Regions from separate parts of the Paenibacillus sp. FSL R7-0313 genome, predicted to be linked through region 1. Evidence: predicted binding sites of a transcription regulator. Region 1 holds the regulator's gene; each other region holds the start of a gene.
What was found. Region 1 encodes Rex, which represses fermentation and respiration genes when NADH is low (regulators of the CRP and FNR family bind a similar motif). Its sites were predicted from a motif close to TTGTGAAATATTTCACAA; they were not measured.

Region 2: a site for Rex is predicted at 2,361-2,378, ahead of NSQ38_RS06955 (cytochrome ubiquinol oxidase subunit I). Genes of this name have one in related genera too.
Region 3: a site for Rex is predicted at 5,175-5,192, ahead of pflB (formate C-acetyltransferase). Genes of this name have one in related genera too.
Region 4: a site for Rex is predicted at 4,964-4,981, ahead of nirB (nitrite reductase large subunit NirB). Genes of this name have one in related genera too.

The regions. Positions count from the first base shown of each region.
Region 1 covers NZ_CP150219.1:3,815,038-3,823,184, reverse strand. Annotated here, with positions in the region: gene NSQ38_RS16895 (3-hydroxyacyl-CoA dehydrogenase NAD-binding domain-containing protein) at 1-824, opposite strand, end outside; gene NSQ38_RS16890 (AAA family ATPase) at 958-2,460, opposite strand; gene NSQ38_RS16885 (hypothetical protein) at 2,453-2,980, opposite strand; gene NSQ38_RS16880 (DUF5590 domain-containing protein) at 3,281-3,811, opposite strand; gene NSQ38_RS16875 (amidohydrolase) at 3,851-5,158, opposite strand; gene NSQ38_RS16870 (redox-sensing transcriptional repressor Rex) at 5,145-5,798, opposite strand; gene dinG (ATP-dependent DNA helicase DinG) at 6,017-8,147, opposite strand, start outside.
Region 2 covers NZ_CP150219.1:1,565,013-1,573,159, reverse strand. Annotated here, with positions in the region: gene cydB (cytochrome d ubiquinol oxidase subunit II) at 1-879, opposite strand, end outside; gene NSQ38_RS06955 (cytochrome ubiquinol oxidase subunit I) at 824-2,239, opposite strand; gene NSQ38_RS06950 (hypothetical protein) at 2,623-3,915, shown strand; gene NSQ38_RS06945 (glycosyltransferase) at 3,912-4,907, shown strand; gene NSQ38_RS06940 (glycosyltransferase) at 4,909-6,450, shown strand; gene NSQ38_RS06935 (class I SAM-dependent methyltransferase) at 6,447-7,118, shown strand; gene NSQ38_RS06930 (glycosyltransferase) at 7,359-8,147, opposite strand, start outside.
Region 3 covers NZ_CP150219.1:3,623,669-3,631,815, forward strand. Annotated here, with positions in the region: gene NSQ38_RS15905 (hypothetical protein) at 1-447, shown strand, start outside; gene NSQ38_RS15910 (Crp/Fnr family transcriptional regulator) at 535-1,251, opposite strand; gene adhE (bifunctional acetaldehyde-CoA/alcohol dehydrogenase) at 1,682-4,294, shown strand; gene pflB (formate C-acetyltransferase) at 5,275-7,533, shown strand; gene pflA (pyruvate formate-lyase-activating protein) at 7,623-8,147, shown strand, end outside.
Region 4 covers NZ_CP150219.1:3,197,855-3,206,001, forward strand. Annotated here, with positions in the region: gene NSQ38_RS13955 (response regulator) at 1-316, shown strand, start outside; gene NSQ38_RS13960 (YfbR-like 5'-deoxynucleotidase) at 317-946, opposite strand; gene NSQ38_RS13965 (formate/nitrite transporter family protein) at 1,231-2,013, opposite strand; gene nirD (nitrite reductase small subunit NirD) at 2,063-2,389, opposite strand; gene nirB (nitrite reductase large subunit NirB) at 2,445-4,874, opposite strand; gene NSQ38_RS13980 (acyltransferase) at 5,261-6,397, shown strand; gene NSQ38_RS13985 (LysR family transcriptional regulator) at 6,336-7,235, opposite strand; gene mdcA (malonate decarboxylase subunit alpha) at 7,427-8,147, shown strand, end outside.

The DNA.
Region 1 (8,147 bases):
TTGGCACCCAGGTGTCCTGCACGCACCATTTTCTTCAGGACTGTAGAAGGACGATATTTCAATTCTCCGAATTCACGGAACATTCTTTCGAGTGCAGCTTCAACAGAATCCAATCCAAAACGGTCAGCCATTTCGAGTGGTCCATGCTGGAAGTTGTATCCGATACGCATTGCATCATCGATATCTTCAGCAGATGCAACACCTTCTTGCAATACATGCAACGCTTCGTTAATCAGCAGGCAGATCAGACGGGAAGTTACGAATCCAGGGGATTCATAGATCATGACTCCTTTTTTGTCCGCTACTTCTTCAACAAAACGTCTGGTTTCTTCGAATGTTGTATCCGAAGTTTTCAGTCCACGAATAATCTCTACAAGATCAACCCGGGATACCGGGTGAATAAAGTGCATACCAATAACACGCTCTGGGTATTTGGTCGAGCTTGCAAGCTCGGTCAAACTCAGCGTGGATGTATTACTTGCCAGAATGACATTGCTTGGACAAACTTGGTCCAGTTGGCTGAATACTGCTTTTTTCGCATCCAGATCTTCTGAAATCGTCTCAATGACCATGTCGCAAGTTCCAAGTTCAGCTAAATGAGCTACCTTGGTAATGCGGGAAAGAATTAACTTCTTCTCCGCTTTTGTAATCGCCCATTTCTCCAGTTGTTTATCCAGATTGGTTTCGATCATGTCATATGCATGATCCAGCTTTTGTGTTGTATGCTCCACGAGAAGCACATCAAGTCCTTTGGCTGCGAGCATCTGGGAAATACCTTGCCCCATCGTACCGCCGCCGACAACTCCTATTTTTTTGAAAAACATGGTTCTGCTCCATCCTTTCGGTTCTCTATTTCTCTATTGTACCCTGTTCGCCGAAAATTACAAATTTCGACCCAACATATAATAATATCTTAGCACGAGTGAAATGTAAAAAAAAATAACCAGCATAAATAAATTATGCTGGTAGAAGGGCACTGTCACGAAATTGACAACGAAATTGCTCGCCGGACAAAACTTCCTCACGAATCAGGATGTCGAGTGAATTGTCGAAAATTGTCCGTTGTTCTTCAAGCAACCGCTTTGTCTGTTCCATCAGTTCTTGCAGAATTAATTTATTCTCACGCATGAGTTCCTCGGTTGTGACCATATCCATGTTCACAATCCCAAGTGATGTTAACCCGGAAGCCATCATCGTCTGTACAACATTGGTTGCCTGATCGAAGTCATTGCGTGAACCTGTGGAACGACCACCATAGTACATTTCCTCCGCAGCTGCTCCTCCGAGTGCAATCATGATCTGCTCTTCCAGAAAGCGCTTCGTATAGAGGAACTGTTCCTGTTGAGGGTTATGACGCACATATCCCAGCGCCTGACCACGCGGACTGAGTGCCACCTGGCTTACACTGCCTGGACGAACGAGTTCTGCCATAATGGCATGTCCCAATTCATGAATGGCGACCCTTTTCTTCTCTTCCACACTGGACTCACGGTCTGTCTTCTCACCCATCATGACTTTATCAATAGCCAGAGACAAATGCCGCTGTTCGATATTTAACAGGCCGTCTCGCATGGCGTATATTGCTGCTTCGTTCATCACACTTTCGAGCTGTGCACCGGAGAAACCATACGATTCTTCTGCGGTCTTCTCCAGATTAACTTCCTTCATCAGAGGTTTATTCACCGCATGCAGTTCCAGAATATGCTTTCTGCCCTTCTTATCAGGCAAGTCCACTTGAATGTGGCGGTCAAAACGTCCCGGGCGCGTCAGAGCGCTATCGAGCATCTCTTTGCGGTTTGTTGCAGCGATAACAAGGATTCTCGGCGTATCGGAAGAATAGATTCCATCCATTTCCGTCAAGAGCTGATTGAGGGTCTGATCATATTCACGCTGTTGACCACCCTCACGTTTCCCCCCGATGACATCGATTTCATCGATAAATATAATAGCGTTTTCCTTATTTTCCTTGGTGGCACGAGTTCTCGCGTCCTTGAACAAATCCCGAATTCTGCTGGCACCCACACCAACATACATTTCCACGAACTCACTGCCAGATGCTGCTACAAAAACAGAATCGGTGTAATGGGCAGCAGCCTTGGCCATCAACGTTTTTCCTGTCCCTGGAGGGCCCGTCAGCAAGATCCCTTTTAACGGGCGAATCCCAAACTTCCGAATTTCTTCATGTTTGATGAGAAAGTCAAGTGCTTCACGCAATTCCTGCTTGGCACTGTCCTGTCCGCCAATTTCTTCAAAAGTGAGCTTGGAAGGTCCTTTTTTCTTCCGTTTACGTTCCTGTGCAGCGCCTACTGTAATCCCGCCACGCATTTGCATCATGAACAGCAAAGCTCCGACAAGCACTGCTGCAATCAGAATCGGAACAATATTAACACCAGTAAAAGCAAGAAAAATAATCAATACGGGAAAAAATCCGATGGCAACTTCTTTTGTCCACTTAGGCATTAGGCCACACTCCTATCTGACCGGGCACACGCGGCAGAATAATAAACTTGCTGGCATCTCCGTCTCTGAGACTGACATATACATTGTTGTCATCCATCGCTGTATTAACCTTAATTCCATTGGTCGCCATCTTTGACAACGTTGGTGTAATCTCGGTGTATTGCTTGTTCTCCATCGCCTGAGCTACGGTAAACATCGCATCACCCCACCAACTTTCCAGTGCTTCACTGGAATGATCCACAACGTCCAATTTTAGTGATCGTGTTCCAATCAGGGTCTGTCCTTCTTTGTGAATATATTGTACCAGTCTGCCCAAATCAACATCAGGTTGCAGATCCAGTTTCAATTGTACGTCATTGCGGTTAATAGTTAATTGAACGTCATTAACTCCATCGTACTGGGTAACCATCTTTTCAATCGGATTCTGCACAGCCACCTGACGATATACAAACCAACCTCCAAACAACACAACGGCTGAAATGACGGCAGTTAAAGCAATAGGCAATACTTTTAGTTTCAAGTGAATTACCCCTCCCAGATTTTGGCCCAACCTACTGGCTTATTGGTATATAAGAATATGTGCACATTGACTCCTGCGATAATTTCGACAGGTTTATTTGTTTTGAATGTAACTTTGAGTACATATCTGAGTATATCACATCGTATATACAATTTCGAAGGCGAAAATATGAATAAATTATTAATTTTAACTATTTAAATTATTTAAGTTTACGGGCAACACAAAGAACCGGTTCAGTCGGATATCCGTCTGCCGGTTCTTTTGTTTCATTCATTCTCTAGCTATGTCACTCTATTTGTTCTAGCTGTTCGGGAGTGTGTAGACCAGGTCCACCTGTTCTCCGTTGCTAAAACGATAAAAACGATAGTGGTTATGCGTACCGTCTTTATAATACACTTGCCACACATATATTCCATTCACAACTCCGGGCATGATTCGCTTAATCTCGCCGGCAGGAACTTCAGAACTGAAGCGATTGCGGATCTGCGCTTCGGACATGCCATTCTGCAGCAGCTCACTGTGTACAGCGTTTGCACCCTTAGCCGGTTGATTGTTTGCATCGAATTTAACCCAGACCATAACATCCTGGTTATCCTTGTTTTTGCCGATCAGGGTCCAGTAGATGTTGTCAGAGCCTTCTTTGTCTCCCCAGATGTACTTGCGCAATTCATCATAGGATGTAATGCCCAGTTGCTCCTGTGCTGCCTGTATTGCGAGCGCTTCTTCCTTGCGCTGGTCCTGCGTGACATGGACGTAATAACGCTGAAGTCCAAACAGAATCAGAACCAGTGCAAGCAGCGAAATCCATATCCACTTCTTTTTTTTCTTCAAAAGCCGAACTTCCTTTCCCTATGATGCTCTATCCTGCAATTAACGAGCAAGCAGACCATCAAATGCCAATTGAGACTCACGCAAAATGCGCTCTTCATCCAGCGTCAGACATTCGCCATGTTTCACCACTTGTTTCCCATCCACCCATACGTGCTCAACATCTTTGGCAGAAGCCGAGTAGATCGTATGTGAGATCAGGTCTGTATGTGGATAGAAATGTGCCTGTTCAATGTCCAAGGCGATAAAATCAGCCTTCATGCCGACCTGGAGTGCTCCGGTATTGTTCAAGAAGATTGATTTGGCACCATATGACGTTCCGAGTAGTAACGCTTCGCCTGCTGGCACTGCCGTCGGGTCACCAGATACACCTTTGTGGATCAATGCAGCCAGTCTCATTTCCTCGAACATATCCAGGTTGTTGTTACTTGCTGGTCCGTCAGTTCCGAGTGAAACGGTAACTCCTGCTTTCAGCAACGCAGGTACACGCGCAACACCGGAAGCGAGTTTCAGGTTACTTCCCGGGTTATGGGATACAGCCACATCATGACGGGCCAGAATCTCAATCTCTTCGTCATTCAGATGCACCGCATGTGCAACCAGGGATGGACGGGAGAAAAAGCCCAGTTTCTCCAGATGTGCTACAGGACGCAGTCCATAATCAGCCACGTTCTGCTCGACTTCACGAAGCGTTTCCGACATATGTGTATGAAGAGGAAGGTTTAGGTCGTTCGCGACCTGTACAAGCTTCTCTATGTAGTCAGGAGGGCATGTATATGGTGCGTGTGGCGAGATTACGGTTGTAATGCGACCATCTGCCTGTCCATTCCACTCACGTGCAAACGCTGCCGACTCCTCCAGCTTCCGCAGTTGCTCTTCTTCCGAGCACAGCCCGATTACACCACGTGCCAGTGCTGCTCTAACGCCGGATTGCTCCACAACTTTGGCAACTTGATCCATGTGATCGTACATGTCCAGGAAAGCTGTAGTTCCGCCTTTCAACATTTCAAGCACCGATAGCGAAGTTCCCCAATATACGTCTTCTGAAGTCATTTTCGCTTCCATCGGCCACATTTTTTCCTGCAACCATACTTGCAACGCAAGATCGTCTCCGTGCCCTCTGAGTAACGACATTGCTGCATGACCATGCGTATTGATCAGACCCGGCAGGAAGAACAATCCTTTTCCATCCACTTTGGTACAATTTTCGTCTCCATCCGGCAATGTCTCACCAATATGCACAATCTTGTCATTCTCAACAACCATGTATCCTTGAACAACGTTCCATGTTGTGCCGCCTTCATTAACGGCAAATTTGCCGTTGTGAATTACCCATCTATTTGTTGTCATCTTCCTCGTCGTCCTTTCCAGTCTCCAAGTAATAGGCCAAACTAAGCAGATCCGTTGTAAAGTCAGCATGGTGAATGCGGATATGCGGCGGTGTTTTTAGAATTGTTGGTGCAAAATTAAGGATCGCTTCAATTCCCGATTCAATAAGCTGATCGGCTACATTTTGGGCTTCCGTATCCGGAACCGTAATAATACCGATGCGGATGTTATCCGTTTTAACCGCTTCCGTCAATTCATTCATTGGTTTTACCGTCAAACTGTTGATTTGACTACCAATCTTCGGTCCATATGCATCAAATACAGCAACAATCTTCATGTTGTCTTTCAGATATGCGTTGTAGTTGGACAAGGCCTGTCCGAGGTTACCCGCACCTACCAGAGCTACATTAATTTGCTGATCGATTTTGAGAATGTGACGAATTTTCTCGATCAAATAGGATACATCATACCCGATCCCTTTACGACCAAAATCACCGAAGTAAGCCAGGTCTTTACGAATTTGGGCCGGATTCAGATCCAGCCTTTGTCCAAGCTCTTGAGAAGAAACAGTAGCCACCTCACGCTGGTGCAACTCGCTCAAATAGCGCAAGTATACAGGCAGACGTCGTACCACCGCTTCCGAAATTTTATCCGATTTCATTCTTGCTCCCCCTTACCAAGGCCACGATAAAATAATAGATGAAAAGATGAGCATTCTGTATAAACTCAATGATAGACGTGACATTTTATACAGAATGCTCCTTGTAATTTAGGTTATAAGTTCTTACGTGCAACTGCTTTAATCGGATACGGAAATATCTAATAAAGTTTAACGCCAAACGATAGTGTCATGCAATGATATAACGAACAAAACAACCATTATTCTTGTTCATTAGCAGGTTTTTCCAACCACTCGGTGATTCGTGGAACCATCTGCTCCGTGAGCATATGCTCCATTTTGGGACCTGGTAATGAATATAAAAAGAATTTACCATAGTACGCTTCAATCACACGTGTATCATAAACAATGACAATTCCTCTGTCCTTTGCTGTACGCACCAATCGGCCAAATCCCTGCTTGAAACGAATGACCGCTTGTGGCACGGACAGTTTCATGAACGGATTTTTCTTCTGTTCCTGAAGCAACTCACTCTTGGCTTCCACCAACGGATGATTCGGCGGCTGGAAAGGCAGTCGCACTATAGCGAGACAGGTCAGAGCCTCTCCCGGGATATCTACACCCTCCCAGAAGCTGCTTGTGCCCAGAAGTACTGTTGCTTTGGCATCTTGGAACCTGCGAGTCAATTTGGAACGACTTCCACTATCAACGCCTTGACCAAGCAACGAGATGTCGTTGCCAGACAGCGCCTCTTTCAGTGGATCATAGACCTGTCGCAACATCTTGTATGAAGTAAACAGAACCATCATGCGTCCACGCGTAGCAATTGCCGTCTCTGCGAGTGATTGCACCAGCATATTAACAAAGTGCGCATCACCCACACTGCCCTTCACACTCGGGAAATCACGCGGAATCACCAGAAGTGCCTGATCGCGATAGTTGAAAGGTGATGGCAGCATTGATGTTAACAACCGATTATTCTCGGAAGCTTCCTGCAAGCCAAGCTGCTCAATCATGAACTGGAATGACTTATCTACCGAAAGCGTAGCTGATGTAAGCACAACACTTTTCTTTTTATCAAAAAACAAATCCTTAAGTTGTGCACTGACATCTACAGGTACGGCATACAGCTGGAGAGATTTGCTGCGGAACTGGCCGCTGGCTTCCATCCAGTACACCGTTTTGGCGTCATCCATACGCATGAAGAAACGTAGATTCTCCTTCAATGTGGTCAGATCTTTCAGTAATCCTGTAATGTCCGTGATCAGACTATCCGATTGATAATCATCCTGATCCTCTTTCACTTCAAGCAGCAATTTGTCCCCTTTGCGAACCAAATCGCCCAGAGTCACATAGATCTGGTTCTCCAGATCCTGCAACTCCTGCCATTTTGCAGGTTTCTGAGATGCTTTCAGACGCAGTGAAAATTGCCCCGTCTCGCCCGGTGAAGCATCACTTCGTTCAGGCAACAGACCAAACAAGGCATCGCTCATACGATCCCACAGTTCCTTGACCTCAAGAGCGAGCGGGAACATCTGGTCCACCATGGAGCCCCATTGCACCGAATTTTCATGCCCGGATAACTGCGAACGAAGCATAGGCAGCTGACCATTACGACTGTCTTTAAACAGGCGGGTCAGTGTATGAACCAAAGTGAAATATTTCATATGCATTCCAAGATGTTTACCAGCGACATCCTCCAGATGATGTGCCTCATCGATTACAAGACTCTCATAGGCTGGCAGCAGCTGATGCGCGGCTTTCACATCCGTAAATAATTTGGAGTGATTGGTGATTACGATATCAGACAACCCTGCCTCATGTTTGGCACGATGGTAGAAACATTTACGGAACCATGGACAGGATCTTCCCAGACATGATTCGGATTCGCTCTGTACCGTCTCCCAGAAGTCCCCTCCGCGTCCGCTAAGGTTAAGTTCCTCATCATCTCCGGTTTCAGTCTGCGTAAGCCAGACGATCATCTGAGCGGCTGTGAAATAATCCTCTTTAGGTGTGGCGAATTCACGTTTATTGATTTTGTGTTCAAATTTGCGCAGGCACAGGTAATGTCCACGTCCTTTGAATACAGCAGCCTTAAACGGGAACGGAACCACTTGAGTCAGCATCGGAATGTCCCGCTCTCTCAATTGCTCCTGCAGATTGATCGTATGCGTGCTGACCATAACTTTCTGTTCTTGTTTCACACTTTCGTAAATAGCAGGCAACAGATACCCTAGAGATTTGCCGGTACCCGTTCCAGCTTCGATCAAGAGATGTTTCTCTTCATCCAGGGCTTGCCTTACACTGCTGAACATCTGAGTCTGCGCTTCACGCTCTTCGTAATGATCCAGTGTATCCTTCAGGTTCTCCCGAACCTGGTCCATAAACTGT
Region 2 (8,147 bases), 2.3 Mb from region 1:
CACCATCACTCTTGGGAAAAGTCCGATAAAGACCGAGGCAAAGGCAATTGCAATAACTCCCCCAGTCATTCCAAAAGCCCAACCTTCACGCTTCTGACGAACAAAGTATGCCGCAAGTGCAAGCGAAACTGCGCCAAGTACAACCATGATCCAAAGAGCCCAGCCGCGTACGGCGAATACATCGGTCATGAAATACGTCATTAACGCGTAAACGGCGAGCAGTGCAGCCAGCGGCAGCATCAATTTTTGCGCTGTCTTCAAGGCACGCTCTCTGAGATCACCTACTGTTCGTAGTGATGCAAACAGCAATCCATGAACCAGACACAGCAGGGTTACACTCAAGCCACCAATCACGGTGTACGGATTAACAATATCGAGGAATCCTGCACGCAACTGCATCTCCCCATCAATGGGCAGACCTTTCATCAACGTGGCAAAGACCACGCCGAACAGGAACGGCAAGAGTGCACTGGAGACAACAATGATGATGTCCCACGTTTTGCGCCAGCGCTGCTGTTTCATTTTACTGCGGAATTCGAAAGCAACTCCGCGGCCAATCAAGGCGAGTAACACCACCACAAGTGGCAGGTAAAAACCACTGAACAACGTCGCATACCAGTGCGGGAAGGCAGCAAACATCGCTCCCCCTGCTGTAATCAGCCATACTTCATTACCATCCCAGAACGGACCGATCGAGTTGATCAGGGTCCGGCGTTCACGATCTGTTTTGGCAATAATGCCTGTAGACATCCCCACACCAAAATCAAAACCTTCCAAAAAGAAAAAACCAACAAACAATACGGCAATCAGCAAAAACCACAACTCACTTAGTGACAACGGAATAACCTCCATCCACGCCGAACGGATCGGCCGATTCATCGTGATCTTCCGGCTTCTCGACCGCAAACGGTCCTGCTTTGATCTCACGTACGAACAGGTATACCATCACGATTCCGAGAACCGTATACGCAGCGGTAAAAGCAATGGTCGAGAACAGGATCATTCCTGCGGATACGTTCGGTGAGACCCCGGCTTCGGTGGTCATATAACCAAATACCGTCCACGGCTGCCTGCCAACCTCGGTCATAATCCAACCTGATGTATTGGCGATAAACGGCAAGGATATGGCAAATACCATCAGACGCATAAACCACTTTCCAGCGACCTCCAGCTTCTTGCGCATAGCCAGAAACGTACCGTACAGAGCCAGCACAATCATCAAACCACCCGCTGCGATCATAATGCGGAAACTCCAGAACGTTGTCCGTACCGGCGGGATGTAATCCCCCGGTCCATATGTCTGCTGATACTCAGCATTCAGTTCCTTCATGCCTTTGACACTACCGGAGAACTTGCTGTAGGACAGGTAACTGAGTAATCCAGGGATTTTGATCTCACCCGTACTCTCCTGTTTATCCGGATCGATAAAAGCGACCACCGTCCATGGCGCCGGATCTTCTGTCGTTGTCCATGTGCCCTCACTGGCTGCCATCTTCATCGGCTGTGTCTCCACCAGATATTGCGCCTGGAAGTGACCCGAGAATGCGACGCCGAATGAAGAAACAAGAGCGATAATGATCGCAATATTAAACGATTTGCGGAAGATCTCCACATCTTGCTTTTTCATCAATTTGTAGGCACTAATCCCGGTTACGACGAAAGCCCCTGTCATCAATGCCCCAAAAATCGTATGTGGGAATTCGACGAGAAGCTGACCATTCGTGATGAGAGCAAAGAAATCATTCATCTCGGCTCGGCCGTTGTTAATCTCAAACCCGACCGGATGTTGCATAAATGAATTGGCTGCCAGAATCCACAGCGCGGACAGGAATGTGCCGACAAACACCAGCCAGATGCAGGCCAGATGCACTTTTTTGGACAAACGATCCCATCCGAATATCCACAAACCAATAAATGTAGACTCCATAAAAAACGCCAGTAGCGCTTCAATAGCCAGTGGCGCACCGAACACGTCCCCGACAAATCGGGAGTACTCGGACCAGTTCATACCGAACTGGAACTCTTGCAAAATACCTGTGACAACCCCGACGGCAAAGTTAATCAGGAACAGCTTGCCCCAGAACTTGGCCATCGTTTTGTAGATTTCCTTCCCCTTAACAACGTACAACGTCTCCATAATCGCAACCAACAGTACAAGACCGATGGATAGCGGGACAAAAAAGAAATGGAAAATCGTTGTAAGTGCATATTGGATACGCGATAACATAATCGGATCCATACCGTTACCCCTTCTTTCTGTTCACTTCGCAGTATGCGTATCTGGCATTGAAGCTGCACCTTCGCTGTCTGTCCGCCAAATACGTTGATGAACGTATTGTGCCAGATTACCTATTTTATACATGTGAGAATTATCACAATCTTCGTCTCTAGAGCAAAAAAAAGTGATCCTAGTCACACAAAAGATAAAATTCAGCCTATTATCACAGCTTGCCAACTGCATCTATTCATGGAAGATACTCATGTTTGGGACGGAATGCCCATATGTTAGTCTCAGGCATATCATGCGAAGTACCGTGAGGGCTTTACATATGAAGTGAAAGCATGAAGCACATGCAGAGCGAATGACGCTCCATATTACAGTCAAGGTGAGGTGAACTATTCATGGAAAAACCTGCACCACTACCAGGTGAAGACACCGAAGCCAGCCTGGATAAGGTCAGTACAGCACAGTCCCCTGTCCGATATGTTCTCTTCCCTCGCAAAGGTGGCTGGTCATCCTTTCCCTATCCCGATATTGCTGCACTGCTGTCGATCGAGGGAGAGGTCTTCTATGTCAGTAGCCTGACGCAAACAGAAGATGTACCTCCGGTCATCAGTGTCATCTCCCTCCCTGAAGCCGAGCAGCTATTGCTGGAACCTCGCACCGTAGCCGTAATCGCCCATCCCTACTGGCTAATGGCTACAGCTTCGCTGGAGCCTGAGCTATGTATTGCCCTGCTCCCTGAGCCTGCTGGAAACGAAGCAGAATCTCCGCTATGGGAGAGCAGTATTTCCAAACTGGTCGGCATCGCCGATCTGGTAGGCACATCCTCCGAAACACGTTATATGAAGCTGTTATTCCAAGGCGTACGTGTTATCTGGCTGGGCGGCGAAGACCCTGCACCTGCGGGTACGATGCAAAAGGATGATCTCGAAGTCCCTCTCCGGGACTACGAACTGTTCTTCCTGCATGCGCTGCGGCAGGTCTTGTCAGGCACTCCGGATAGCGTCACCCTGCTTCAATGCAGTGTACGTGCCGACTTCTACCGCCAGCTTCGTGCCAAAGCAGGTGCACATGAGACGATATCCTTTTTGCTGGCAGCCTATGAGTACTTGCTTGAAGATCGGCGGGCCGTCCATTCGTTGCAAGAGGCCTTCACCCATGCAGTCATGAATGGTCGCAGTGATTGTGTGATCTCCCATTATCGATTCCTGTCTGCCATTCATGCCCGGGCTGGAGAGTTGGAGGACGCCCTGCGAGTGTACGGAATTAGCGCATCCGATGAACAGGAACGGCATCATTATGAACAGTTATGTCGCTGGCTGGAGGCAGGAGAAGATCAACTTGTACGAGCGGAACTACTGCGTATGAACGATGATTACGGAAATGCCCTGCGTATCCTGGACGAACTTGGCGGAGAAACGGCGAGACATTGGAAATTCCGCATCTACCAGGAGACTGGACGTGTGGAAGAGGCACTGGCTCTGGTGCATGCAGTCGATATTCAGGATGATGCCAGTCGCCGGGATTATCAGCAATTATCCGGCAGTGCGCTGGCACTGCGAGGGGAACGACACGGGGCAGTCCGACATTTTCTCGAAACGGCACTGGAGGATGAAGATGCGCTCGCCCGGATTGTCGAACTGGAGTTGTTGGATCATGCTGTACAGCAATTGCTTGGGGAGGTGCCATGATGCTGGACCCAAAGAAGCGTAGACAACAGTTGAATGGGCCAATGGTTCACAGGGATATCCGAACCGAAATCACCTACACGCCAACCGAAACAGTCGATCGAACACATACAGACGCATTGGAAAATGGAGATCACACCCCGGATCATGCACAACCAACACAGGACATCCGAAGCCAAGTGCATCACTGGAATGATTCACAAGGTCAGGGAGAACAGGATGTTGCTGTATCACAAGAGGAAACAAGTGTATTCAAAGAGCCCTTCTCCATTCGTCGGGTTCGCAAAAGCAAAGGCAACAAGCTGACCGCCATGCTCCAGGTTCGCAACGAACGTGGCCGATACCTTGAAGAAGTATTGCATGATCTGAGTGAGTTCGTGGATGAGATCGTGATTGTAGACGATGCCAGTACAGACGGAACCCCGGACATATGCAAAGCCTATTCGAAGGTAGTCCGTCTGGAGGTATTGGAGAAACCGCTATTCGCCGAGGAATGGCGGCTTCGCAACACCTTATGGCAAGCGGCTACGGGAACATGTCCCGACTGGCTGCTCTCGGTTGATGCGGATGAGCTGTACAGCGCAGAGGCCAAGAAAGCCATACGCACTCTGATTAATCAGGAGTATGCGGACTGGTTTGCATTCCGTTTCTACGATATGTGGGGTGGCCGGACCCACTACCGGGAAGATGATCTCTGGTGTCTGCACAAGCGGCATACCGCTTCACTTGTACGTTATATGCCTGGATATCCTTATTTTTATCCACAACAGAATCATCACGTTCCTCGTCTTCCCTTGTCCTGCACTGTATTGCCTGGGGTCAGCACGGAACTGAAGGTTCAGCATCTCGGCTGGGCCGGCAGTCTGGAGGACCGGGTTCGTAAATATTTGCGTTACAAGCGCATTGATCCTAGCGGTGAGTGGGGCAATCTTGCACATTACGAGTCGATCCTTGATCCGGAACCTCGGCTGATTCCCTGGAAGGAGGGACCGTGAGATGGGCGTGGTGAGTATTCTGACGCATAGTTTCACCGACGGGTACAACCGGGAATTCGGTCGTGTATTTGGGGGTGGACTGGAACGCTATATTCTGGATCTGTGCAGTGTCATCCGAGGACTCGGGCATATTCCCGAGGTTCATCAGCTGTCCTATTTTGAAGCATTCCAGACTCGGACGGAGCAGATTGACGTATTTGGTTATTCGTACGACATGGATAATGTACCGGAAGCCTTTGATCGGATGGCAGCCGCAGCGCGCGGCCCAGTGATCTATGCTAGCTGTCTGTGGCAACCCATCACCTACAAACCAGGCAGTCTTGGCATCTGTCACGGCATTAACTGGGATCGTCCCGGACTGCCACTGGAGACAAAACAACAAGTAGCAGAACACATTCAGCTGGCTCTGGATGGACTCGTGCGCATTGTATCGGTGGATTCTCATTTCCAGACCTTTTGCCGAGCTGCATGCACTTATACCGATCCAAGACAGGTTGTCCTGATTCCCAATGCAGTGGATACGTCCTATTTCACACCTGCCCCACCAACGCGAACCTTCGAGCAAGAACAGGAAGACGAATGGCTTGTCGCATGGAAGAATGATCTGGCGAGTCATGAAGAAAATGTTGGAGCAGTTATATCAGGGGTGCAAGCTGTAGAAGGCAAGGCTGTAACAAGTGGTGCTGGAGCTAGCAGTGGTAAGGCTAACAGAGATGGAGGTGGGGATACAGATAGCGGTCAAGAACGAGAGGGGAAAGGAACGGTAGAACTCCATTTACAGTTATCGAAACTGGAAGAAGTCGAGGCAGATGGCGAATCGTATAGGTTTGCTCATAACCACCGAAATTCAAAGGATTGGGCTACAGATATTCTAGCAGAAGCAAATGCTGAGCATCAGGTTAATGGTCCGATTCAAGGGCAGGGAGAAAAGAAAACTGTGGAGGCCCGTGTGACCTCTCCCCGCCCAATTCGCATTATCTATCCACGCCGCATCAGCATGGAACGGGGTATTATTCCAATGATGCTGGCGGCAGATAAACTACTTGGAGCCTTTCCGGATCTGGAGATTGAATTTGCCGGGGAACTGGTCGAAGGCAGTACGGTCGGAAGAGCCTTTCGTTATTGGCATCGTACTCATCCACATGCGGAGCGAATTAATCAGCGCACGTATGATTTCCGGGATATTCGGGAGGCCTACCATCAGGCAGATATCGCCGTGATTCCAACCGTTTTCTCAGAGGGCACCTCCTATGCCTGTCTAGAAGCGATGAGCTGTGGACTTCCGGTAATTGCCTCCAATGTTGGCGGATTGAATGATCTGATTCAGGATGGGTTTAACGGGCTATTGGTACCTCCTGGTGAGCAGGAACTAACCGCTGCACTGGTTCGTCTTGTACAGGACCGGGCCGAGAGAGAACGACTGGGAATCTATGCGCGCGAGACTGCACTGTCCTATGATCTTGCCAGGTGGCGGAGCCGGTGGAGCACGGTGTTGGAATCTTTTTTGGCAGAGACAGGATTAAAGGAGGGAATTCGGGGATGATGGATACGCCCAAGGCAACGGAATTCATGGAATCAAGATACATTCGGCAAAGTGACCCTAAAACGGACACATTGGTCTTCCCGCTGCATCCGGCATGGTGGAGCCGTCCCTACGAATATGAATGGGCCCGGCGGTTTGCACGTCCGGAAGATGTGGTCCTTGATGCAGCCTGCGGCATCTCCCATCCGTTCAAATTCTGGCTTGCAGAGAACTGCCGCGAGGTTCATGCCTGTGACTGGGATGAACGTATTTTGTCTGAAGAGGCGATAAGACTGGATATTGTTTCTGATTTTGGCGAGCAAGCCGCCCAGGATCTGCCGGAATCAACTCTCGTCCGATTGCACCGTGCACAGGCTAATCTGGCCCAGCTTCCGTACGAGTCTGGTAAGTTTGATCGGGTGTTCTGTATCTCTGTACTGGAGCATCTGGATACGGGCACAATGTTGCGGGCGTTTCGGGAATTCGCCCGGGTACTGAAGCCAAACGGACAGTTGATCGCTACCTTCGATGTCCCCGAGATGCGCCCTGATCTGCTGGAGACAATCATGGCTGTCACCGGATTAACCATTGAAGATAAGCTGAACGTGAAAGAGCCAGACGATGCCATCTGGTCTGATATGTACGGCACGCCGATCCGCTGTTTTCGAGCGGTGATATGCAAAGGTTGAGACGAATTGGGTTACGTTGAGTACAGAGTAAGGAACGAAGGGATGAGGGATCGAGCTATTGGCAACGGAAGCATGCACGGTTCGTGAAATGCTCCGATGACCGGTAGCTCCGTTGCTTTTGCATTTTCAATGGGATGAGCTATTGCGGGAATATGTGGGGATTGAGGTTGGGGACTAGAGACTAGAAATAAGAGATTAGTGATTAAAGATTAAAGATTAAAGATTAAAGATTAAAGGAAATTATAGGTGTACCAGTAACATGTTGCACTGGTTGGTGTACTCTTTGGCAGAGGCTGCGCCGGGTGATGTCAGGCGCAGCAGGGTGTGCAGGCCCGGCGGGATTGTCGTCGCCGGGCGACCTGTGGCGGCAGATTGCCGCGCAGTGAGTTGGGCCGATTTGGCCCATTCACGTGCCTGGTTCTGCCGCCCGGCGAGCAGCGCGAGCGTGCCCGCGAGGAGCGTGTGAGCGATGCGCTCCGAGGCGGGCACTTCGTCCGCGTAGGGCTGCTGCGCGCCGTCAGGCGTGCAGCATAGCGCAAGCAGCCCTTCGCGGACGCTCGCGGGTGCGCGCAGCAGCCCGCAGCGTGCCGCAGGCGGAAGCGCTGCGAGCAACGCCAGCGCGCCGCGGGGCGGCAGGGCTTGCAGCAGGCGCAGCCATGCGGCCCAGGCGCCTACGCCGGCGAGCGCTTGCGCAGCCGCGAGCACGCCGCCCGGCGCAGGCGTGGCCGGGCCAGCGGGTGTTGCGCCGCGGGGCGAGCTGCACGCCAGGCCGCAGCTGCGCGCCGTGGCCCCGCGCTGCAGCAACGCCTCGGCGGCGTGGGCCGCGGCAGGCAGCGCTGCCTGCTGGCGAGCCGCCGCTCGGGCGTTGCGCCCGCCGGGCTGCTTGTGGCCCAGCGCCCACAGCGCGAGCGCCGCCTCTGGCCCGTGCTGCGCATGCGCCGCCCAGGGCTGCAAAGCCGCCCGAGCCGCGGCGTCCTCGCCCAGCTGGGCCAGCGCAAGCCCGGCGGCCAGCGGCTGTGCCCGCAGCGG
Region 3 (8,147 bases), 190 kb from region 1:
TCCGTCGGAGAAGTTTCTCTGGATTCTTCGCTGAGCTGGGCTGTCAAATTAAATGGCAAGGATATTGAGCAGCAAGATTGGGACATGGAGCTTCATGCCAAAGATGAAGTAATCATTTACGTGAAAGCCGCTGACAGTGGGGGGGATGGCGTTGCATATCAGACAACGTTACTCAAGGTTAGCGGTGGAAACATTATGCCAACCCTTAATCGTCAATATGCCGGCGTCTACGTTCAAGAGTGCACAGTTCGCGATGTGTTGAAGTCCAGCGGCATTGTAAGAATGTCGGAGAACAACAAATTTGTCGTTTCGGTCGAGAATGTCACGCCTCGTATGAATGAGCGGTGGGTGATTATGGTGAATGACAAAGAATTAATGGAAAATGGTCTGGACATGAAATTGAATCCACGTGATGCGGTGAAACTTGAATTGACCAATGCATCCTAAGCATACCAAGAAGCCCAATCTCTTTTTAGAGAACTGGGCTTTTTTTCATTAAATATATAAGCATTATCCGATTAGCATAGTCAAATATTAAATACGACAGATCTCGTTCGGGCAAAGCTCACAGTGACAGATCCCTTGCAGCATCTTCAGATCTTTGATAACAATCATGCCATTGTCGTATTCAATCGCATCTTTCTTACGCAGGTCGCTTAACATGCGGTTTACACTTTCACGAGTGGCTCCAATCATATTGGACAGATCCGTGTGGGTAATTTTTTTGTGAATAATGACATGCTCTCCATGAGGCTCACCATACGAATTCGATAACCGAATGAGGGTGGAGCAGAGTGCACCCGGTTTACCGTATAACATGAGATCCCGGAATTTGGTCTGTGTCAACCGGTGGTGGATGCCCATCCATTTCATAAAGTCGATCGCGAAGTCACAATGCTGGCAGATTAACATCTCCAGGTCTTTATGCTCCAGTACACCGATCTCACTGTCCTCTAATACTTCCGCTGAGAAGCTGTGTTTAGAGCCAAAGAAGGGATCAGCCTGCCCAATCATATCACCGGATTGATACATGTACATGATCAGTTCCTTGCCTTCATCCGTGGATTTGGTGATCTGGGCACGACCCCGTTTCATATAATAAAGTTTGTCAGAGATGTCGCCTTCCCAGTACAGATGTGTACCTTCCGGATAAGTTCTATCTTTCATGGTAACCAGCAGATGGTTGAAATTTGCTTCCGAGAAACAGTTGGTATTACCGCGCTTTTCCAGTACAGTGGTTAGTTCTCTCATAAGTCTATCTCCCCTTTATGTCCATCGGACGACCTTCTGTAATAAGCAGTAGCCTCCGAGGTTCGCCGCAAACCGTTGCCGTCCTGATCAGGGTCATCTCGGCCGGGAGGAAGGACGGTACAAATTGCGGTGGTTCAATTTTTAAGTTCAGTATATACCTAATCTTACCGTTTGAGGGGGAAGGAAAGGAGGCAAAAATGACGAAATTTCAAACATTGTGATTAAATTCACTTTTAATGGAGACGATGAATTTTACAGCCCTATATTTTAAATATGAAGTGAAAATGGTCGTATGAAGGACACTACAAAACTTAAATTAAATTTGTTATACTTTGTGAAAAAAATCACATAATTAAGTTTATTGTCATGTTACGATGTGAATGTAAACGAGAGAGACAAACTAATACGAACCTTTAGGAGGATGAGGGAGATGGCTGTAAAGAACGAAGTCGCCCCAGCAAAAGAACCGACAGCAGGTCAGTATATTCAAACGTTAATTGACAAAGCGAATAAAGCACACGCCGCATTCATGAAGATGGACCAAAAGCAGATTGACCGGATTGTGCAAGCAATGGCGCTTGCGGGTCTGGATAAACACATGATGCTCGCCAAGATGGCCGTAGAAGAAACAGGCCGCGGAGTGTATGAGGATAAAATCACCAAAAATATATTTGCAACAGAATATGTGTACCACAGCATTAAGTATGACAAAACCGTAGGTGTGATTGAAGATAACGAATATGAGAGCTTCCAGAAAATTGCGGAGCCGGTTGGTATCATCATGGGTATTACACCAGTAACCAATCCAACATCAACAACGATGTTTAAAGCACTGATCTCCATCAAGACGCGTAACCCGATCATCTTTGGTTTCCACCCATCTGCACAGAATTGTAGCCGGGAAGCTGCCAAAATCTTGCTGGAAGCGGCTGTGAAACATGGTGCACCAGCAGATTGTATTCAGTGGATTGATGATCCTTCCATGGATCGTACAAACGAACTGATGAATCACAATGATGTGGCTCTCATTCTGGCAACAGGCGGATCAGGTATGGTACGTGCAGCGTATAGCTGTGGTAAACCTGCACTGGGCGTAGGACCGGGTAACGTTCCTTGCTTTATCGAGAAAAGCGCAGATATCAATCAGGCAGTGACGGATTTGATCCTGTCCAAATCTTTCGATAACGGCATGATCTGTGCTTCCGAACAAGCGGTCATCATTGAAGAACCGATCTTCGATCAAGTGAAGAAAAAAATGATTGCGAATGGCTGTTACTTTGTTAACAAAGATGAAGCAGCAAAATTGACAGCAGGTGCGATTAATGCCGAGAAATGTGCGGTGAACCCGGCGATTGTTGGTCAATCTGCGGTAAGCATTGCGAAATTGTGCGGTATTGAAGTTCCAGCAGGCACCAAAATTCTCGTGGCCGAGATTGAAGGGGTGGGTACCAAATTCCCATTGTCGGCTGAGAAATTAAGCCCGGTACTGGCTTGTTACAAAGTCAAAACGGCAGCAGAGGGCATTGAGCGTGCGGCAGAAGTGGTTGCTTTTGGCGGCATGGGTCACTCCTCGGTTATCCACTCCACAAATGAAGAAGTGATCGGCAAATTCGCAGATCGTCTGCAAACTGGACGGATTATTGTGAACTCACCATCCACACACGGTGCCATCGGGGATATCTACAACACGAATATGCCATCATTGACACTGGGATGCGGATCATACGGACGTAACTCGACTTCTTCCAACGTAACCGCTGTGAACTTAATCAATGTGAAAAGGGTGGCTCGCCGTACCGTGAATATGCAATGGTTCAAAGTGCCGAACAAAGTCTATTTCGAAAAAGGGGCAACACAGTACCTTGCCAAAATGCCTGACATCACACGTGTGGCGATTATTACGGATGCGATGATGGTGAAGCTTGGATATGTGGAAAAAGTAGAGCACTATCTGCGTCAACGTCAAATGCCGGTAGCGATCGAAGTATTCTCCGATGTAGAGCCCGATCCGTCCACAACGACGGTAGATCGCGGAACAGAAATGATGCGCCGTTTCCAACCGGACTGCATTATCGCACTTGGCGGTGGATCACCGATGGATGCTGCCAAAGCCATGTGGTTGTTCTATGAATATCCGGACACGGACTTCAATGACCTGAAACAGAAATTCATGGATATCCGCAAACGGATCTACAAATATCCACGTCTCGGTGTAAAAGCGAAATTTGTAGCGATCCCAACAACATCGGGTACAGGTTCTGAAGTGACATCGTTCGCTGTTATTACAGATAAAAATCAAGGTAACACCAAATATCCATTGGCCGACTATGAGCTGACACCAGACGTAGCGATTGTCGATCCGGAATTCGTATACTCCCTGCCTAAAACGGCGGTTGCGGATACAGGTATGGACGTACTGACGCATGCGATTGAAGCATATGTGTCTGTTATGGCAAATGATTACACAGATGGACTTGCGATCAAAGCCATTCAACTGGTGTTCCAATACCTGGAGCAATCGGCACTGCAAGGCGACAAACTGGCACGTGAGAAAATGCATAATGCTTCCACAATTGCCGGTATGGCATTTGCCAACGCATTCCTGGGCATTAACCACAGCTTGGCGCACAAATGGGGCGGTCAGTACCACACCGCACACGGACGCACCAATGCAATCCTGATGCCACACGTCATTCGATACAACGCGAAAAAACCGACCAAATTTGCATCGTTCCCGAAATATTCGCACTTTGTAGCGGATGAGCGATATGCCGAAATCGCCCGTATCTTGGGATTGCCTGCTCGCACGACAGAAGAAGGCGTAACCAGTCTCATCAATGCGATTCGCAAACTGAACAAAACATTGGGCATTGAAGAATCGTTCCAGGAAATCGGATTTGATGCCAAAGACTTTGAAGCACATGTAGATTATCTGGCAGACCGTGCCTTTGAAGACCAATGTACAACCGCCAATCCGAAGTTGCCGCTGGTAACTGAACTGGCTGATGTATACCGCAACGCTTTCTACGGAAAGTTTGAATAATAAACTTAGAACGAAGCATGCCTTACGGCAAGAAGATCAGGGTTCCCCGAGAGGGGAGCCCCGATTGCCGTCTTTCACACAATAACGAGAGGGCAGAAAAACAGAAGAGTGAAGCCTCTGTTTTTCAGGATTTATTTTAAGATTTGATTTGCTCCGAGCATAGAGGAGCAAAAGGGTTCTAAAGAGGTGGCACGGAATTCGTGATGTGGCCGTTTGAGCCAGATGTTCACACAATAAAGAAAAGGGCAGAAAAACAGAAGAGCGAAGCACCTGTTTTTCAGGATTTATTCTAAGTCTTGTTTTGCTCCGAACATGGAGGAGCAAAGGTTCTTAAAGAGGTTACACGGAATCCGTGATGTGGCCGTTTGAGCCAGATGTTCACACAAAGACGGAGATGGCAGAAATAACCTGAAAAAGCGAAGCTTGCGTCTTCGAAATAAATATTGAATTTTATTGTTTTATTAGTAGAACTACCTAATGTACACGATAACGGAGAGGAGAGAAAAAACCTGAAGAAGCGGAGCGGTCGCCTTTATCAACGGATTTTCACCTTTGAAAAAGTGAATCAAAAAATCCGGGGATAACAGCGATCGGAAGGTCATTCTCTCCTTGTAGTGGCCAGTGTACATCATCTATGGTTCATACGCTTTTTCAGTAAATTTAAATAATGAACAGCGATCGGAAGTTGTTCTGCCCGCGCAGTGGCTAAGTGTGAATTTACCGGGTTCAATGGGACAAAGCGCAGGTGGAGTGAGTTAGTTCACTGACTTTGTGACAAAAATCACAGATGATGAAAGCCCCAAGTCGTATACTGAAAATGTAAGAAAAACATTCATCCCGCGGTTCCGGTTCCCAAGTAGAGAGAACATGTTCCGGTTTTATGTGAAACAATTCACATTAATCGCGGCTCTGGGCACACAATGCTACGAATGAAGCAATATGTTATGTGTCCAGAAATCCAAATTAGTGGAGGGATTAAGATGTCGGTGATTGAAAAAGATGTCAAACAACAAACAGGCTGGAGAAACTTTACCAAAGGAACATGGACCAAATCCGTAGATGTGAATGATTTTCTGGCAAACAACTTGTCTCCGTATTACGGTGACGAAGCATTTCTCGCAGGTGCAACCCAGAATACCAAGGAATTGTGGGAGATCGTATCTGATCTGACCAAAAAAGAACGGGATAACGGCGGTGTCCTTGACGTTGATGTGAACACACCAGCGACTATTGTTTCTCACCAACCCGGTTATCTGGATCAATCCAAAGAGCAGATTGTCGGCGTTCAGACTGATGCTCCGTTCAAACGTTCCATTCAACCAACAGGCGGAATCCGGATGATGATTGATGCATGTGAAGCATACGGCTTCGAATTGCCTCAAGGTGTCATTGATATATTTACGAACATTCGCAAAACTCATAACCAAGGTGTATTCGATGCTTATACTTCCGATATGCGTGCAGCGCGTAAAGCAGGGATTATTACAGGTCTTCCAGATGCGTATGGCCGTGGCCGGATCATCGGTGACTATCGTCGTGTAGCTTTGTACGGGGTAGACTTCCTGATTCGTAACAAAAAAGGCGAATTGAACGCACTTGAAGTTGATGTCATTGATGAAGATGTCATTCGTCTGCGGGAAGAATTGTCTGAGCAGATTCGTGCATTGCAAGAATTGAAGCAATTGGGCGATATGCACGGGTTCGATATTTCCTTGCCAGCGACAACAGCAAAAGAAGCATTCCAATGGTTGTACTTCGGTTATCTTGCTGCAATCAAAGAACAGAACGGTGCTGCGATGTCCCTGGGACGTGTATCTTCTTTCCTGGATATCTACATTGAACGTGATCTGCAAGAAGGTATTCTGTCCGAAGAACAGGCTCAGGAATTGGTTGACCATTTCGTAATGAAACTACGGATTGTCAAATTCCTGCGTACACCGGATTACAACGAATTGTTCAGTGGAGATCCAACATGGGTGACGGAGTCCATTGGTGGTATGTCTGTGAATGGTGAAACACGCGTAACCAAAAACAGCTTCCGTTTCCTGCATACACTGCACAACCTGGGACCTGCACCAGAACCGAACCTGACTGTACTATGGTCCACGAAACTTCCAGAAGCTTTCAAAGATTATTGCAGTAAAGTATCCATTGAAACAAGTTCAATTCAGTATGAAAATGATGATCTGATGCGTCCAATCTACGGTGACGATTACGGTATTGCTTGCTGTGTATCGGCTATGAAGATCGGGAAACAAATGCAATTCTTCGGTGCTCGTGCCAACCTGGCCAAAGCTCTCCTGTATGCGATCAACGGTGGTCGTGATGAGAAATCCGGAGCACAAGTCGGACCTGAGTATCCTGCCATTACAAGCGAAGTGCTGGATTACAATGAGGTTATGAAACGTTTCAAACCAATGATGGAGTGGCTCGCGAAGCTGTATATGAACACCCTCAACGTCATTCACTACATGCACGATAAATACAGCTATGAGCGTATCGAAATGGCATTGCATGACCGTGACATTGTACGTACGATGGCTTGTGGTATCGCTGGTCTGTCGGTTACAGCAGATTCACTGAGTGCAATCAAATATGCCAAAGTAAAACCAATTCGTAATGAACAAGGCATCGCCGTTGATTTCGAAATCGAAGGAGACTTCCCTTGTTACGGTAACAATGAAGACAGCGTAGACAGCATTGCTGTTGAACTGGTTGAGAACTTCATGGGCATGATTCGTAAGCACAAAGCTTACCGTAACGCAGTGCCAACACAATCCGTTCTGACGATCACATCCAACGTAGTATACGGTAAGAAAACAGGGACTACACCGGATGGTCGTAAAGCAGGTGAACCATTTGCTCCAGGTGCGAACCCAATGCATGGTCGTGACAAAAAAGGTGCACTGGCATCCCTTGGATCTGTAGCCAAATTGCCTTATGAACACAGTCTTGACGGTATTTCCAATACCTTCTCCATCGTGCCAAAAGCATTGGGTAAAGAGGAGACTACACGTAAATCCAATCTGACTGCGATGATGGATGGGTACTTCGGTCAAAACGCTCATCACCTGAACGTTAACGTATTTGATCGTCAGCAATTGATTGATGCGATGGATCACCCGGAAAACTATCCGCAACTGACTGTACGGGTATCCGGATATGCGGTTAACTTCATTAAACTGACTCGTGAACAACAGTTGGATGTCATCAACCGTACGTTCCATGGCTCTATGTAAGTAATTTGCAAGTAGAAGACCGTTAGAGCAAGGCATTCCAAATCATATTAAACGCACAGCGGATGCGGATACAGAAAGGAAGAGGCAGCATGGTTAAAGGACATATTCATTCACTCGAAACTTTCGGGACGGTTGACGGCCCAGGCATCCGCTTTGTGCTTTTTATGCAAGGATGTCTACTCAAATGTCAGTATTGCCACAACCCTGATACATGGGCGCTGGATGGTGGAAAAGAAATGACGTTAGAGGAGGTACTGGCTGAAATTGAGCCTTATCTATCCTACTACCGCAGCTCTGGAGGCGGACTCACGATATCTGGCGGAGAACCAACGTTACAGGCCCACTTTGTAGGGGAAATCTTCAAAGAAGTGAAGCGCCGCTGGGGATTGCATACGACACTGGACAGCAACGGATTTAACGAACCGGAACGGATTCACGATCTGTTGGATCACACAGACCTGGTTCTGCTGGACCTCAAACATATTGATGATGAGAAACACATCAAGTTGACAGGCAAATCCAACGAGAGAACGTTGAAAACGGCCAAGTGGTTATCGGAGCAGGGCCGGAAAATGTGGATACGCCACGTGTATGTGCCTGGCATTCATAACGAG
Region 4 (8,147 bases), 620 kb from region 1:
TACACTCCAGGACATGGCAGGACAGATGCATTTTAGTGTGGACTATCTGGGAAAGTGTTTTAAGAAAGTAACGGGCGAGACTCCGCTGAAATATATGACAGGTCTGCGGATTAATGAAGCGAAGCGTATGCTCGTCACACACGAGAATATGGATATCAAGACCATTGGTGGAGCGGTAGGGTACAGTGATTCCCACTATTTCAGCCGGATTTTCAAAAACAAAACGGGCATGTACCCTAGCGAGTACCGACTGCAATTGCAGGAACGAAAAAAAGCCCTGTCCATGGATGATGAGAACCATGTTGACTTGAGCTGATCACTGGGCCAGAGCTTCTTCGGTTATTTTGCGAATATCAAACGGGGAGCGGATACCTTCTTCAATCATGTCGGGGAGAATCTGTTCCAGGAAATACTGCACACAGTGGAGGTCGATATTTTTGATTTTGACCAAGGCATAACGGTACATAACGATAAATTCTTTCTCCGTATTGCCACGTTGGAGTTCGGCAAAGGCTTCATATACCTGATCCATCTTGTCTGCGACTTCGAGAATCAGTCCTTCAACCGATTGGTCTTTACCCTCACGCAGCTGTCTGCGGAAAATAGGCTGGAACTCTTCAGGAATATTTTCATTAATAAAATGTTCAACCATGCCTTCTTCCACCTTTTGCAGCATCGATCGCAGCTCCAGTGAATAATGTTTGACTGGTGTTTTGATATCACCGATGAAGATTTCGCCATAATCATGACTGCTCGTAATTTCGTATAACTTCTTCCAATCAATGGTGACTCCATGCTGCTCCTCAATATCTGCGAGCGTTTTGGCGTACTGTACCACTTTCCAGGAATGGGCGGATACGCTGTGTTCTTCGAATTTGAATTTGCCAGGTGTACGAATAATACGTTCAAGATCGTTTAGTGACCTGAAGTATGTGTGAATTCCCATATAAGCGTTCATCCTTTGCTGGTTGAGTATAAGTGTGAGTATCCATCGACTATACGCCAGTTATGTCAACTGTGGATTAACGCGGATAGCGACGAAGGTAAAATGAAGTTTTAATTCTATAGAAGGACGAGAGGATGAAAGGGAACGTACGAGAGAGTACGCAGGTTATCAACAAACAATAAAAAACCACGATGTGTGATTGAACGTGAGTTCAGCATCCATCGTGGCTTTAGTGTGTAGATGTTGTGTTACCTAGTGCTACATAAGTTCAGTTGAATAAAAAATTATGCTTTTTTACGTACCGGTGAAGTATACCAGTACGCCATTCCGACAAAGAGGGCACCGCCGATGATATTACCAAGCGTCACTGGGATCATGTTATGAAACCAGCCCGCCAGAGTAATGGTATCCGGGTGGTTTGGCAACAGCCAGGACAAGGACAGCAAAGTCATATTGGCAACACTGTGCTCATACCCACTTGCAATAAAGGCGTACAGACACCACCAGATGAGAGCAATTTTGGCGATATCCTCTTTTGTGCGAGCTGCCATCCAGATCGCCAGACAGACGAGCCAGTTACAGAGAATGCCGCGGAAGAACAACTCCGATACGGGAGCGGCCATCTTTTTGGCAGAAGAGACAAATAAAAGATGTTCAGGCGCAGCCGTTTTGAACAGGCCGCTGCCTACAATAAGCAGGCTGAGCAGGATCGCACCTAGCAGGTTGCCGAGGAAGACGAGTCCCCAGTTTTTCAGTGTATCTTTAACTGTGGTCCGGCCTGCGAGCGTGCTCATGGTGAAAAACATGTTGTTGCCTGTAAATAGTTCCGATCCGGCAAAGATGACCAGCGTGAGGGCGAGTCCGAAGGACATGCCCATTAACATGGTTTGCAGTGGTGACTGTGCCGCAAGGAGCGGGGCACCAATACTGAAGATCAGTACGATGCCAAGCCCTACATAGGCACCCGCCATTAAGGCGGCAACCATGTAGCGTGAAAGATTTGAGTTCATCTGATCCCGTTTTTTAACCGCAGCTTCAATAATTCCCTCAACACTTGGTGTATACATCACGGTTTCCCCCATTATTTTGCATCAATCTTTGAACGTTTCGATGGAGCTATATTTCAATCCAGACCTGGCCGTTCTCTACCTTCACCGGATACATCTGCACTTGCCCATTGTCCGGTGCTTGCACAACACCGGTAGTCAAGTCAATTTTCCAATCATACAGCGGATCGTACAGATAATGTCCGGACACGATGCCTTCTGCCAGCGGCCCACCCTTGGGGTGGGGGTTGTGATTATCAGCGGCGAAGATGGTGCCATCCGATGCACGAAAGACAGCAAGCTGATGGTCCCGAATCTCAACTACTCTTCCAATTCGTGGCAGGAATTCTTCAACTACTCCGGCGGGGAAGTAGATGCCTGATTGTTTTGTCGTCATCTTAAACCACTCCTTATCTATTTAACATTCTCCAGTATTAATCCTGCAAGCTTGCTTATGGACGAGCCGATACTTCGATTCCATGGAACATTTTGCTTTCGCCTTCCTCATTGCGAATCGCTTTTTGCCAAGGTTCTTCAACATGCTCAAGTGCAAATTCAATCCGCTGCATCAACGCTTTGCGTTCCTCCAGGTTATCCACGACAACCGAACGAATATGCTCCAGACCCATGCGTTCCACCCACTCGGAAGTCCGTTCCAGATAGTTACCTGTCTCGCGGTAATATTGCATGATGGCTCCGCACAGTTCAATCAACTCTTCATCTGTTTTCACTTTGCATAAGGAATCAGCAAGTCTTGCTTTAATACCGCCGTTACCACCGATGAAGATTTCCCAGCCTCCGTCGTTACCAACGATACCGATATCTTTGGTACATGCCTCTGCACAGTTCCGTGGACAACCGTTGACGGCATATTTAAACTTGGCTGGCAGATCCAGACGTTCGAATTTACGTTCGATGCGAGCGCCCATGGCCATGGAATCCTGTGTACCGAATCGGCAGAATTGGGAGCCGACACATGTTTTGACCGTACGCAGCGATTTGGCGTATGCATAACCTGAAGGCATATCCAGTTCAGCCCAGACTTTAGTCAGATCTTCTTTTTTAACACCAATCAAGTCGAGACGCTGACCGCCAGTAACTTTGACTGCTTTCACATCATATTTGACTGAAACGTCAGCGATGCGTTTGAGGTCCGCTGGAGTAGTCACCCCGCCGTACATCCGAGGTACAACCGTATACGTTCCATCCTTTTGAATATTCGCGTTCATACGTTCGTTAACAAAACGGGATTCCTTTTCGTCTTCGTGAGTATCCGGTGCGATCATGCCAAGGTAATAGTTGATTGCCGGACGACATTTGGAACAACCTTCAGGTTGATTCCAGCCCAGAACATTCATGACTTCTTTGGTTGTTTGTAATCCCTTTGCACGAATCTCAGCTACAATCTCATCCCGTCCCATGGAAGTACATCCGCAGATGCCCTGTTTGGCTCCAGTACTGAAACTGTCACCAAGTACATATTGCAGAATCTGTTCCACAACTGGTTTACATCCACCGCAAGAGCGTGTTGCACCTGTACAGGCTTTGATCTCATCTACGCTGGTTAGTCCTTGATTGGTAATGACATCAACAATCGTTCCTTTGGTTACACCGTTACAGCCACAGACAATCTCGTCTTCAGCCATCGTTTCTACAGAGGTGGTTTTCTTATGACCGCCGCAGTCTGTACCCATGAGTGAACCATACAATTCTTCGGTCATTTCGGCCTGTTGTTTGATCAGTTTCTGCAATTCGGCAGAATCCGTAATGTCACCAAAGAGAACGGCACCAACCATTTTATTATCGCGGAGCAGAATTTTTTTGTAAGTCCGTTTCCAGTCGTCTTTGTGCGAAATGACGGTGTGCTCAGGACTGTCAATGAATTCACCAGTTGAAAACACGTCCACACCCGAAATTTTCAATTTCGTGGATACCACAGAACCTTCATACGGAGCCGTCTCAACTCCGCAGATATGTTTCGCGAGAATCATGCCTTGCTCGAACAATGGGGCAACGAGGCCGTAACATACCCCGCGGTGCTCTGTACATTCCCCGACCGAATACACATTCTCAAGTGAAGTCTGCATATAGTCATTCACGACAATACCCCGGTTGACTTCCATACCGCTTTCGCGGGCTACAGCCGTATTGGGTTTAATGCCTACAGCCATGACCACAAAATCAACATTCAGAACCGTATCATCTGCAAAACGAATTCCTTCAACCCGTTCGCCACCCAGCAGTTCGGAAGTCTGCGCACCCATTTTGAACCGGATACCCTGACGTTCGAGTTCTGCCTTCAACATGGCTGAAGCTTGCGGATCAAGCTGACGCTCCATCAGATCTTCCATCAGATGCACTACGGTAACTTCCATGCCGAGTTGTACCAAACCTTTGGCAGCTTCAAGACCCAGCAGACCGCCCCCGATAACGGCCGCTCGTTTATACTGCTTAGCAGCTTCCAGCATGACATTACAATCGGCGATATCACGGAAACCGACAACACCCTCTTTGTCATGCCCCGGTACGGGGAGAATAAAGGAGTTGGAGCCTGTTGCAATGATGATTTTGTCGTAAGGAACGCGAGTTCCATCTTCAGTTACAACTTCATGTGTCTCGGCATCGATTCGTGTAACCGTTGTGCCTGTGTGCAATGTAATGCCGTAATCTTCATACCAGTGAAGGTCGTTCAGCACGATATCGTCCAGCGTTTTGCTTCCTTCCAGTACGTACGACAACATAATGCGGTTGTAGTTAGGATAGGGCTCGGTGCCAAAAACGGTAATATCAAATCGCGTAGTTAATTTCAGAATTTGTTCAACAGTACTGATTCCTGCCATACCGTTACCAATGATGATGAGGTTCTCTTTTTTTCCGTTCATGTGTGTATGCCTCCTTGAATAGACGCTGTACATTACTCAAAATTTTAGTGGTTTATATTTGAAATTATACAAGTAGTTGACGACAGTTTATGTGATTTAATTCACTAATAAAGATAGTTCAGTCAACTATTCGTTGGTGTGATCCCGGTCACAGATTTTTATATATATTTCCAGAGCGACATATATACATATCCAAATGGATATTATACAGGCTGATTAATCAAGGCATATACTACGAGGCATAACGACGCGTCGATATGATCTTTTCAAAATTTGGTATTTTTTTTGCTAACACGAAACACACTACTAGGGCTTAATGAAGTTTCAGAAGTGAAGATGGGGACGTGAATTCTCATTGTGTTGACATGGCTGAAAGGAGATCACCTATGGGTGTAAAAAGAATGGACGATACCTCACCGGCTGCAACACAGCCGGAGATTATTAAAGCGGTTGCAGTAACTGCTGTGATGATGCAGCTGATCCTGTCGGTTCTCTTAAAGCAGTTTCCCGATGTATCTCACAGAATAGAGATTGGCATGTTGTACAATCTGGCGAAGTTCTCGGCACCTGCCTTTATTTTTGCCATTTTGTATGATGTGGCACAACTGCGAGACGTAAAGTATGGACACTATGTATGGCATAAAGCCAAAGAGATCATCGGGCCTTATCTCTTCTGGACTACCGTATATATATTAACGGTGAATGCAGGCGGATATGAGCAGGTGGGGGATGTTGTACAAGCCTTTCTGCTGGGAACGGCAGCCCCGCATTTGTGGTATACGGTCATGATGTTCCAATATCATTTGCTCATTCCGCTGGTGACTGCACTGGCTCTGCTCATGATTCGGAATCGAAAAAAAGCAGCTGTGGCATGGGTAGTATCCATCATCGTGTATGCCATTCTGATTCTGCTCTATGACCGATATGTTCTGCTGGATCTTTTGCATCCCGATCTGGTCTACACGGATCGAATCTTTGCCATGTATGGACTATTTGCATTGCTGGGAATGGGTACATCCATATATAAGGAAGTTTGCCTTGTCTGGTTGGACAAAATGAAGTGGGCACTGCTGCCCATCGGTGTGCTGTTGTTTATTTGGGTGAACCGGGAATTGTTTGCTTATGGATTTGAGGATATGAATTTGTTGAAGTCTTCGTATCTGAAACCGTCGATGGTGCTGTTTAACATGGCGCTAATCTTGCTCCTGTACGCTGGTGCAACGGGACTGATTCGTATGAATGTCCGATTCCTGCCTGCTTTTCGCTGGATTGCCAAATATGCGTTTCGGGCATATCTCGCCAGTTATTTTGCACTGAATCTGACGATCTGGATGATGGGCAGTTATGTGAAGGAGATGCCGCTCGGCATCAGCATCGTGTTTTTGCTGATTTGCACTGCGATTCTAGCCTTCACGATGGTGTATTACATTGAGAAATTGTGCAAGGCAGTGATGCGACTTCTCAGAGCGAGGAATCACCAGGGGCATCAGCCAGCGCCAGCTCACGGAAATAAGCGACCGTAAACTCGCGAAAAATCAGACAAGCTTTGGACAGGTAATGATCTTCCAACCAGGAAATCCCAATCGTTCGTTCGCATACAGGCTGTTCAATCCGAATCAATCGTACATGTTCACCCACAGATCCGTCCCAGGATACCGCGGGAACAAGTGCAATACCAAGTCCAGCGCGAATGAGTCCACGTACGGTTGCCGGATCATCACTTTCGAAAATACGTTTCGGATTGAAACCGGCAATCCGGCACAGGCTGTCGGTTCGTTCACGAAGGTCGTTCCCTGCGCGTAGCGTGACAAAGTGTTCCTCAGCTGCATCTTCCAGTCGGATGGATGTTTTCCCGGCGAGCTTGTGGTCAGCGGGCACAGCCAGGAACAGTTCCTCTGTCAGAAGAGGTAAGCTCTCCACTCGGGGAATCTGCAAGGGCAGCGAAGAGATACAGAGATCAAACCTCGGAGGATCAGAAGGACCAAAATGCTGGATTAACGTAAATGTGATATCCGGATATTGTTGTCTGAATCGGGATAACAGGGCGGGAACCACGTGAGAGCCTACAGGGAATGCAAGACGGATATCGCCTGCCTGACCAGATGACATATCCGCAAGTTCCCGTTTTCCATTTTCGAGTGCTTCAAGAGATTGCTCGGCATATTTCAGAAATACACGACCATAGTTGTTCAGCCGGATGAACTTTCCTGTTCGATCGAATAATTCGGTTCCTAATTCCTGTTCCAGCAGTTTCAACGTTTTGCTCAAAGCTGGCTGGGAGACGTGCAGTTCTTCTGCCGCTCGTGTAATGTGCTCCAGCCGGGCGATTTTGCAGAAATAACGAAGTTGAAGTAAATCCATGTCAATCACCATCCATATCAATTTGGTTATGTATATATGTATAACTATATATTATACATTATTAATGTGAGGAGTAAAATAAAACCTGTACCGCATGTGAATGAACGAATTTCAGATTGAATTAGAGAACATGATAATGAAACCAAATGGCAGATGAACATTAAATCATAGTTAAGGGAGGCTGGTCAGAGATGAGTACGACCAAACAGCAGCAACAGCCCTTGGGCCCATCAAGCTGGACGACCAGAAGAGATGAGAAACATAACAGAATGCAGAAGGTAGAGTCTTTACTTAAGGGAAAGGTACTGCCGACAGAGCAAATTGTAAATGCACTTGAGTTGCTCATCCGACCGGGTGATCGTGTTGTACTGGAAGGAAATAATCAGAAACAGGCCAGTTTTTTGTCCGCTGCACTTGTTCAGGTCGATCCGGAGAAGGTCAATCAGTTACACATGATTATGTCGAGTATTTCACGTCCGGATCATCTGGACATCTTTGAAAAAAAGATCGCTTCCAAGCTTGACTTTTCCTATTCGGGTTCACAAAGTCTCCGCATGTCGCAGATGATTGAGGATAACAGTATCGAGATTGGCTCGATTCACACCTATTTGGAGTTATATGGTCGACTGTTCATTGATTTGATTCCAAATGTGGTGCTCGTGGCGGCGGATAAAGCAGACCGTCAGGGGAACCTGTACACCGGAGCCAATACGGAGGAAACGCCAACCATTATCGAAGCAGCAGCCTTCCGTAACGGAATCGTCATCGTGCAAGTGAATGAACTGGTGGATGAGGTTCCACGGGTAGATATTCCTGGCGCATGGGTAGATCTGGTTGTTGAATCGGATCGGCCGTATCAGTTGGAAGCTCTGTTTACACGGGACCCGCGCCAGATCAAAGAGACTCATATTC